3 regions of the Paenibacillus sp. S28 genome follow, and region 2 is predicted to be linked to each of the others. Evidence: predicted binding sites of a transcription regulator. Region 2 holds the regulator's gene; each other region holds the start of a gene.
The links. The regulator NrdR, encoded in region 2, represses ribonucleotide reductase genes. The targets are predictions, from matches to a motif close to AACACNATATATNGTGTT.
Positions count from the first base shown of each region.

Region 1: the regulator NrdR is predicted to act here: its motif matches at 1,071-1,088, upstream of nrdI (class Ib ribonucleoside-diphosphate reductase assembly flavoprotein NrdI).
Region 3: the regulator NrdR is predicted to act here: its motif matches at 982-999, upstream of IAE55_RS10625 (adenosylcobalamin-dependent ribonucleoside-diphosphate reductase).

Region 1 covers NZ_JACVTM010000013.1:131,889-135,168, forward strand. Annotated here, with positions in the region: gene clpP (ATP-dependent Clp endopeptidase proteolytic subunit ClpP) at 143-739, shown strand; gene nrdI (class Ib ribonucleoside-diphosphate reductase assembly flavoprotein NrdI) at 1,168-1,527, shown strand; gene nrdE (class 1b ribonucleoside-diphosphate reductase subunit alpha) at 1,514-3,280, shown strand, end outside.
Region 2 covers NZ_JACVTM010000003.1:131,712-134,991, reverse strand. Annotated here, with positions in the region: gene IAE55_RS09195 (tetratricopeptide repeat protein) at 1-665, shown strand, start outside; tRNA gene IAE55_RS09190 (tRNA-Ala) at 711-783, opposite strand; gene nrdR (transcriptional regulator NrdR) at 1,018-1,485, opposite strand; gene IAE55_RS09180 (alpha/beta-type small acid-soluble spore protein) at 1,700-1,918, shown strand; gene IAE55_RS09175 (lytic transglycosylase domain-containing protein) at 2,010-2,573, opposite strand; gene coaE (dephospho-CoA kinase) at 2,570-3,166, opposite strand; gene IAE55_RS09165 (manganese efflux pump) at 3,181-3,280, opposite strand, start outside.
Region 3 covers NZ_JACVTM010000003.1:432,736-436,015, forward strand. Annotated here, with positions in the region: gene IAE55_RS10620 (DEAD/DEAH box helicase) at 1-733, opposite strand, end outside; gene IAE55_RS10625 (adenosylcobalamin-dependent ribonucleoside-diphosphate reductase) at 1,188-3,280, shown strand, end outside.

The DNA.
Region 1 (3,280 bases), on a different contig from region 2:
CACAGCCAATCAGATGGCTATTTTTTTTACCTCGAGTTTGACTTTCTTTGACTTTTTGTTTGAAATTGTTTATCATGTGGTTAATACGGTAACAGTATGTATAGAATGACCTATTTTGAGCCAATTAAGGGAGGTTTTCCACGTGAGTTATATTCCTATGGTCGTCGAACAAAGCAACCGCGGTGAACGGGCTTACGACATCTATTCCCGTTTGCTGAAAGACCGCATCATTTTCCTGGGCACCGAAGTCAATGACGTGGTCGCCAATTCTATCATCGCCCAGCTGCTGTTCCTCGCAGCCGAAGATCCGGAGAAAGACATCCATTTGTACATTAACAGCCCCGGCGGATCCATTACGGCCGGTATGGCGATTTTCGATACAATGCAGTTCATCAAACCGGACGTATCTACAATCTGCGTAGGCTTGGCGGCTTCCATGGGCGCGTTCCTGCTGAACGCCGGCGCCAAGGGCAAACGCTTCGGCCTGCCAAACAGTGAGATCATGATCCACCAGCCACTCGGGGGTGCGCAAGGCCAGGCTACGGATATCGAAATCCGCGCCCGCCGCATTCTGAAAATGCGCGACACCTTGAACCGCATCTTGTCCGAACGTACCGGACAGCCGCTGGAGCGCATCGAGAAAGACACCGACCGTGACTACTTCATGAGCGCAGCTGAAGCGCAGGAATACGGACTGATCGATAAAGTTCTGGAAAGCACTCCAATCCAAGGCGTGTAAATATTCGCGGCTTTGGAACCGAAGAAAAACAGGGAATCTCCCCGAATCGATCCGCTTACGGATCGCCGGGAGGTTCCCTGTTTTTTTGTTTTTCAAGGCGTCAAGCAGGCTGCAAGTGCGCCCATGAACATGATTCTCACAGGCTTGACCACATCAATATATTGATGTATTATTCTTAATACCCGCTTTAAACCATCTACATATTGATTGTCAGCGGCATAGTATATATAACATAATTTCCCACAACACACCATTCATTCCGGTGTTATTTTGAGAAAATCAATTTAATTTTTCAGCGAAGCTGAACCATTCTGTGATCACAAGAATAACGACCACGATATGTGGTGTGGTTATCTTCAATGACGTCAATAGACGTTTTTTTTGCGCCCGTGACCACGGCAGAGAACATTATTCAGGAGTGAAGGATCATGCTGATCGTCTATGATTCCAAGACCGGCAATGTCAGACGCTTTATCAACAAGCTGAACATGAGAGCCATTCCGATCGAAGAGCAGGAGCAGGTGAATGAGCCTTACGTGCTCGTAACGTATACAACGGGTTTTGGGCAGGTGCCCGAGAAAGTGTCGAACTTCCTGTCGAAGAACAACCGCATGCTTCGCGGCGTGTCGGCCAGCGGCAACCGGAACTGGGGGCCTCGTTTCGCCAAGAGCGCGGATACGATATCGGAGATGTACCATGTGCCGGTCATCACCAAGTTCGAGCTTTCGGGAACGATGCGGGATACGGAGATTTTCAAAGAGAGGGTGCGGAGCATTGAAGCATATTGAACTCAACAACGAAATTATGCAGCGCGGATCGGACGGTTACTTTCAATTGGAAAAAGACCGGGAGGCGGTTGCCGCCTTTATGGAGGAAGTGGAGCGCGATACGATGAAGTTCGGCTCCCTGCGCGAGAAGCTGGATTACCTGATCAGCAACGACTACTATGAGAACGTGTTTGAGCATTACACCTACGACGAAGTCGAGTCTGTGTTCAACCTGACGGCGAGCAGCGACTTTCAATTCCAGTCCTACATGGCGATCTCGAAGTTCTACAAGGACTATGCGATGAGAACCAACGACAAGAAGCAGTATCTGGAGCAGTACCCGGACCGCGTCGCCATCGTGGCGCTGTACTTGGGCGAAGGGAATATCGGTAAAGCGCTCCGCATCGCCGAAGCGATGATTGAGCAGCGGCTGCAGCCAGCGACCCCGACCTTCCTCAATGCCGGCAAAAGCCGCCGCGGCGAGCTGGTCTCCTGCTTCCTGCTGGAAATGGACGATTCGCTCAATTCGATCAACTACGTGCTCGGCACCTGCATGCAGCTGTCCAAAATCGGCGGCGGCGTCGCCGTCAATTTGTCCAAGCTGCGTGGGCGTGGCGAACCGATCAAAGGCGTGGCCGGAGCGGCCAAAGGCATCATGCCGGTGCTGAAGCTGATGGAGGACGCCTTCTCCTATGCCGACCAAATGGGCCAGCGCAAAGGCTCGGGTGCCGGATACTATAACATTTTCGGCTGGGATGTCATCGAGTTCCTTGATTCGAAGAAAATCAACGCCGACGAGAAGCTGCGCATCAAGACGCTGTCGATCGGGCTGATTGTCCCGAACAAATTTTACGAGCTCGCCGCCCAGAACAAGCCGCTTGTGGTCTTTGGCCCCTACTCGGTATACAAAGCCTACGGCAAGCATCTGGACGACATCGATATGGACGAAATGTACGACGAGCTGCTCGCCAATGACCAGGTGACGAAGAAAACCGTCATGAGCGCCCGCGACATGCTGACGAAAATCGCCTCAATCCAGCTCGAGTCCGGTTATCCGTACATCGTGAACAAATCGAACGCCAACAAGGTGCATGCGCTGAAGGATGTCGGCCAGATCAAAATGTCCAACCTGTGCACGGAAATTTTCCAGCTGCAGGAGACTTCGGAAATTAACGACTACGGTGTCGACGATGTGATTCGCCGGGACATCAGCTGCAACCTGGCCTCGCTGAACATCGTGAACGTAATGGAGCAGGGAAAAATCAAGGAATCGGTCCGTGTCGGCATCGAGGCCCTTACGGTCGTCAGCGATCACTCCCGCGTGGAGAACGCGCCGGGCGTGAGCCTCGCCAACAAGGAGCTGCACTCCGTCGGCCTTGGAGCCATGAACCTGAACGGTTACCTGGCCAAAAACAAAATCGCATACGAGAGCGCTGAGGCGCGCGAGTTTGCGAGCACCTTTTTCATGATGATGAACTACTACTCGCTGGAGCAAAGCATGGAAATTGCGCGTGATCGCGGCGAAACGTTCCGGGACTTCGACAAGTCCGAGTACGCGAAGGGTACCTATTTTGACCGCTACCTCGAAAAAGACTTCCGGCCGCAATCGGAACGCGTGAAGCAGTTGTTTGAAGGCATCGAGATCCCGTCCCCTGAGGACTGGGCGCAGCTCAAGGCGCTTGTGCAGAAGCACGGACTGTACCATGCCTACCGTCTGGCGATCGCGCCGACGCAGAGCATCTCGTACATCCAGAACGCGACGTCCAGCGTCATG
Region 2 (3,280 bases):
CCATCGGGGCTTTGGATCAGGCAATGGAGTTGGGGAATCCGGGAGAAGACTTTAATTATGCAATAAAAAAAGGCCATATTATTAACCAAAGGAACATGTTGTATGGATTCATGTTTTGCCTTTTGTATTTTATAGCGGTGGTACTATTGCTAATCCCTTTAAAATCTTGGAGGCAGATTAATTCACGAAAATATGCCGGGCGGCTTGCCACGCCTTTATTGCTTCTTGCCCTCATATCGCTAGGTCCTGTCTTGATCCTAAACTTCATTGAAGTGCCTGAAGTCGACCTGCGGGTTTTCTTTGGCCAGTTGGGCTTATCGATCCTTTCGCTTATGATCATAAAGCTTCTTGCCCCGCTGTCATTGAAAACAGGTCGATTGGTTTATGTATTGATGAGTTGTTTGCATATGGCTGCCGCTTCTTTCATGACCTATTACATGACTATTTACAGGGGGACGAAGATCGTTATGAACACTGTAATAGAGGCTGATAAAGACCCCATGGCTTCCTTGTTTCTGATGTTAATGTGGAGTTCGGCCGCTGCAGCCTTATTGATAAACATCATTTATGCCATTATTTTTTCAAAAAAGGAGCAGATGGCGAATATATTTTGTCGGAAATCGCCCAATTCGTCCCCAACTTCAAATTTAATTAAGCCAAACTGAAAATAAAAAAGCAAAAAACCCTTGATTCCCAAGGGTTTTCTTCTATGGAGCCTAGGGGGATCGAACCCCTGACCTCATCGCTGCCAGCGATGCGCTCTCCCAGCTGAGCTAAGGCCCCTTATGATTTTCTACTGATTTATTATGTATCAGCGACTCTTATAATTTATCAAAGATTTATGCATGTGTCAACAAAAAAATTCAAAAAAAATTTGGAGCCCACGCAAGTGTTCAGCCTTATGCTCCCATGCCATGGCCACCGCCAAGAGCAAAAGAGGCCCTGTAAGGCCCTTTTGCTCTTTAAGATGGTTGCATCCTCTGTAACGGACCGGCAAAGCAGCATGCTCCCTTACGGTTAGTCCTCCACCGTATTTTTGGACAGCAGCCCCTTCAGCTCTTTCATGAACATGTTGATATCTTTAAATTGGCGGTAAACCGACGCAAAGCGGACATAAGCCACCTCGTCCACGGGATACAGCTGCTCCATCACCAGCTCGCCGATCTGGCGGCTCTCCACCTCCGCCACGGCGGTGTTGCGCAGTGATTTCTCCACCTCGGAGACGATCATGTCGAGCTGCTCCACGGATACCGGGCGCTTCTCGCAGGCGCGAATCAGGCCGCGGAGGATTTTATCCCGGCTGAACTCTTCCCGGCTTCCATCCTTCTTGATGACCATCAGCGGCGTTTCCTCCACCATCTCAAACGTGGTAAAGCGACGGCTGCACTTCTCGCACTCACGCCTGCGGCGGATCGATTTATTTTCGTTAGCGGGCCGTGAGTCCAGCACTTTCGTGCCGGCATAATCACAGTACGGACATTTCATGGTAAACTCCCTTCCTTTGCAAATCACGGTGTATATAGAACAAAATCACGAACATTCACAGGGTCCGAATATCGCGAACCCTTATCCCATCAGGGATTAACTTGCCGCCTCACCGAAATGTATTAAATTTCCAACAAAAACTTTTCAAAAAGAGTAATGAACTTTTGAGCTTCGAGACATAATACATTTACAAACAGCGAGGAGGTGAACAACAATGGCTTCCAACAACAACAGCTCCAACAACCTGGTAGTACCTAAAGCTACCGCAGCCCTGAACCAATTGAAATATGAAGTCGCTCAAGAACTGGGTATCAGCATCCCACAAGACGGATACCAAGGCAACATGACTGCATATGAGAACGGTTCGATCGGGGGACTTATCACTAAACGTTTGGTGACCCTGGCTGAACAACAACTGGCTGGTCAATTCTAATTCGGTTTGATACCCGAAGAAGTGTTGGAGACGCTAACCTAGCTTCTCCAATGCTTCTTTTGTTATGTTTAGTGACAGAACAGTACTCCCTTTAAAACTCGCTGTATATCCGCGTGTACTGATTGTAGTAATAAATGACCCGCTGTACGTAGTGCCGGGTTTCCCCGATGGGAATATTTTTGACCGAGTCGTAGGTCCCATCCCATACGCCCCTTTTCAGCCAACCGTCCACTTTACCAGGCCCCGCGTTGTATGCTGCGATGACGGCAATCCGGTTTCCTTTAAACTGCTCCGATAGCGTTTTAAGATACCAGGTGCCGATTTCGATGCTGGCCTCCGGCTCATGCTTAATATGGTCCAGCGTCACCTCGGGAAGCTTGGCCTTTTCCATCGCCCAATTGGCCGTATCCGGCATTAACTGCATCAGGCCGAGAGCCCCCTTCTTGGACTCCTTGCCCAGCTTGTAATTGGATTCCACCCGGATAATCGAAGCCACCAGGAACGGGTCGACGTCATAACGCTCAGCCTGCTCGCGAATGTTCTCTTTATAATGAATTGGGTAAAACCACGACATCCAGTTCGTATTAAAAAACAGGATGACGACAAATCCTAAAAACAACAGAAGAAGCACTCTTTTTTTGCGTAAAAACTTCATAGCAGGCCCTTCCGGTTCCAAAATTCATCCACTTGGCGCTCCGTCTCGGAAGGTTGTCCACTGTTGTCGATCACAACGTCGGCCCGCTTCTTCTTCTCTTCGATATCCATTTGGGAACGAATCCGCGCGACCGCTTCATCCTTCGTCAGCCGGTTCCTCTCCATCAAGCGTTCCACCTGTACCTCAAACGGGGCATAGACCAGCAGGACCTGCTCAAACATCGCTTCCAGACCCGATTCAAACAGGAGCGGGATGTCCACCACCACCAGGCGGTCCGGGTGCTCCCGTTCAAATGTCTGCATCTGCTCCCGAATCTCCCGACGGATCGCAGGATGCGTAATATCGTTCAGAGCTTTGCGCTCGCCGGGATCGTGAAACACGATATCCCCCAGGCGTCTGCGGTCCAGCGTTCCGTCCGGAAGGAGGATGACTTGTCCAAAATGCTCAACGGCCGCCGCCAAAACCGGATGACCCGGGAGCATGACTTCCCGGGCGATGACGTCGGCGTCAACAAGCAGCGCCCCCTTGCTGACTAAGAGGGCGGATACGGTACTTTTTCCTGTCGCTATTCCTCCGGTTAACCCGATGTTCATATCCTTAACTCACCTCATAACAGCTTCATTATTCCCATTACAATTAATAATATTGCCGGCAGCACCGTAAACCGGCGCATCCACGTTCGGGACGCAAAGCGCAGACCCGTCTTC
Region 3 (3,280 bases), 300 kb from region 2:
AATCCCCCTGCCGCCCGAGCTGGCCGGGCTTCAGCAGCGTAATAAGGTTGAAGAGTTCGCTCATATCGTTTTGAACCGGCGTCGCGGTCAGCAGCAGGCAGTACTTTTTCCGCAGCTTCTGGATAAATTGATAGTTCGTCGTTTTCTTATTCTTCAGCTTGTGCGCCTCGTCGATAATGAGCATGTCGTATTCCTGCTCCATCAGCATGTCCTTGTGGGGCTCGCGCTTGGCGGTATCCATGGAGGCGACGACGACGTCGGAATGCCAGGAATAAGCCTTTTTCTGCGCGACCGCCGGGATGCCGAATTTGCTGTTCAGCTCGCGGACCCACTGGAGTACCAGGGAGGCGGGCACCAGAATCAGCACTTTGGATACCAGTCCGCGCACCATGTATTCTTTTAAAATGAGTCCCGCTTCGATCGTCTTGCCCAGTCCGACCTCATCGGCCAGAATAGCTCTGCCGGACATCTCAAACAGCACCCTCCGCGCCGTGTCGATCTGATGGGGAAGGGGGGACAGGTCCTGCAAATGCTTCACACACTGCAGCTCGTCAAAGCTCGTCACAAGCCGCGCCTCTTCGCCTTGAACGGCCAGCTGAAACAGCCGGAAGTCACCCCAGGGGCCGCCTTTATCCAGGCGGGATTCGAGGTTATCCAGCCAGCTGCGGTCAATATTCAGGGGAACGGGAAGGTCCCCGGCCTGCGCCCCGCTACCGAGATGAGAAGTTTTCAAGCCTTGTACCTCCTTCATAGGTTCGTAATCCCGCGTAACAGTAGTATGCACGTAAACCGGAGAGTTCATAACCTCCGTATGGATGAAGGCATCCGCTGATTTTCACAATTTTTTTCAAAGGAACCGAAGCAAAAAAGTGAGATTGGCGGAGAAAAGCAAAGGTTGTCCCAGAGTGAAGAGCTTTCATGGTCTAAATTTCAGGATTAAAGCGTGGAGTAACAATATGTGGTATAGTATAATCATCTATGCACACAATATATGGTACATGACGAGCGGATTTGCGTTTTAAATGGGGTTATTTCGTTTATTGAATGGAAGGAACCCGGCTACATACAGGCCTTTTTCCTGGAAGTGAACCGGCACTTTTAGCGCAGTCGGCAGACCGACACCATCCGCTGATCGGAACTAAGAGCCGATACGTTCGGCAGAACAGTCATGGGAGGAGAATGTAACAGTGAATCAAGTTCAGAGCAAACAGAAGCTTGAGGGGTTAAGCGAAAAAATCTTTTTGGACCGGTATGCATGGAAGGACCCGGACCCGAATCACGCCAAAGTAGGGGACGTTGTACTTGTACTGACCAAGGATGATCCGAAGTTTCCGACAAAGGAAGTCGGCGAGATCGTATCGCGCGAGGGGAAACGGGCGACGGTAAAAACACGCCGCGGCGAGCTGGTGGAGACGGATGTCGAGAAGCTGACGCTGAATATCGAGAAGACGCCTGAGGAAATGTGGGACCGGCTGGCCGGAGCCATGGCATCGGCTGAGCCGACGCCGGAGCTGCAGGCCGAGTGGAAAGAGAAGTTCCGCTACATTCTGGAAGACTGGAAGCTCGTTCCGGGCGGGCGGATCGCCGCCGGAGCGGGTGCCAGTGACGAGCTGACACTGTTTAACTGTTACGTCATTCCTTCGCCGAAGGACAGCCGCGGCGGTATCATGGCGACGCTGTCCGAGATGACCGAAATTATGGCGCGGGGCGGCGGGGTCGGCATCAATCTGTCCTCGCTCCGTCCGCGCAGAGCCGTGGTCAAGGGCGTGAACGGATCCTCGAGCGGTGCGGTATCCTGGGGCGGACTGTTCAGCTACACGACCGGCCTGATTGAGCAGGGCGGCAGCCGGCGCGGCGCGCTGATGCTCATGATCAACGACTGGCACCCGGACGTGCTCGATTTTATTACGGTCAAACAGACGATGGGACAAGTGACGAACGCCAACCTTTCCGTCTGTGTCAGCAATGATTTCATGAAGGCAGTCAAGGAGGACCTGGACTGGGAGCTGGTATTCCCGGATACGACAGATCCGGATTACGACGAGCTGTGGGACGGCGACCTTGAGAAATGGAAGCAGGGCGGCCATGCCGTCATTCCGTACCGGACGGTGAAGGCGAGCGAAATCTGGCATACCATTATCGAATCGGCGTGGAAATCGGCCGAGCCGGGCGTCGTCTTTATGGAATATTACAACCAGATGTCTAACAGCTGGTACTTCAACCCGATCATCTGCACGAATCCGTGCGGCGAGCAGGGGCTTCCGGCATGGGGCGTCTGCAACCTGTCCGCGATGAATCTCTCCAAGTTCTACGATGAAGAGAAGCATGACGTGGATTGGGATGAACTGGCGACGGTGACGCGTTACTCCGTGCGTTTCCTGGATAACGTCATCGACACGACGCCGTACCATTTTGAAGAAAACGAGAAAAACCAGAAGAAGGAGCGCCGGATTGGCCTCGGTTCGATGGGTCTTGCGGAGCTGATGATCAAGCTGAACATCCGGTACGGCAGTCCGGAATCGCTTGAATTCCTCGACAAGCTGTACGGGTTTATCGCCCGCGAAGCGTACCTGGCATCGGCCGACATTGCGGCAGAGAAAGGCTCGTTCCTGGCGTTTGACGCGGATCCGTATTTGCAGAGCGGATTTATGAAAAATATGACCGAGGCGTTCCCGGAAGTCGGTACAGCTATCCGTGAGAAGGGAATGCGCAATGTGACCGTCATTACCCAGGCGCCGACCGGCAGCACGGGAACGATGGTCGGCACGTCTACAGGTATCGAGCCGTACTTCGCGTTTAAATACTTCCGTCAGAGCCGACTCGGCTTCGACGAGCAATTTGTGCCGATTGCCCAGGACTGGCTGGACGCCCATCCGGGCGAAGAGCTGCCGGATTACTTCGTGACGGCGATGGATCTGACGGCGGAAGACCATATCCGCGCCCAGGCCGCCATTCAGCGCTGGGTCGACAGTTCCATCTCGAAGACAGCGAACTGCCCGGCCGACTTCACGGTCGAAGAAACGAAGCGGCTGTATGAGCTGGCGTTCGACCTTGGCTGCAAGGGCGTGACGATCTACCGTGACGGCAGCCGCGACGTGCAGGTGCTGCAAACGGAGAAGAAGGAAGACAAGAGCGAAGCGAAGGCCGCTCCGGCTACAGAAACAGCTGCCTCCGAGGCTGCCGCAGAGCAGGCGGGTGCCCAGGTAGCCGCTGCCGTGGCAAGCGCCCAGGGCTCGGTGGTGGATAAGCAGTACAAGCGCCGGCCGCAGGTGCTGCGGGG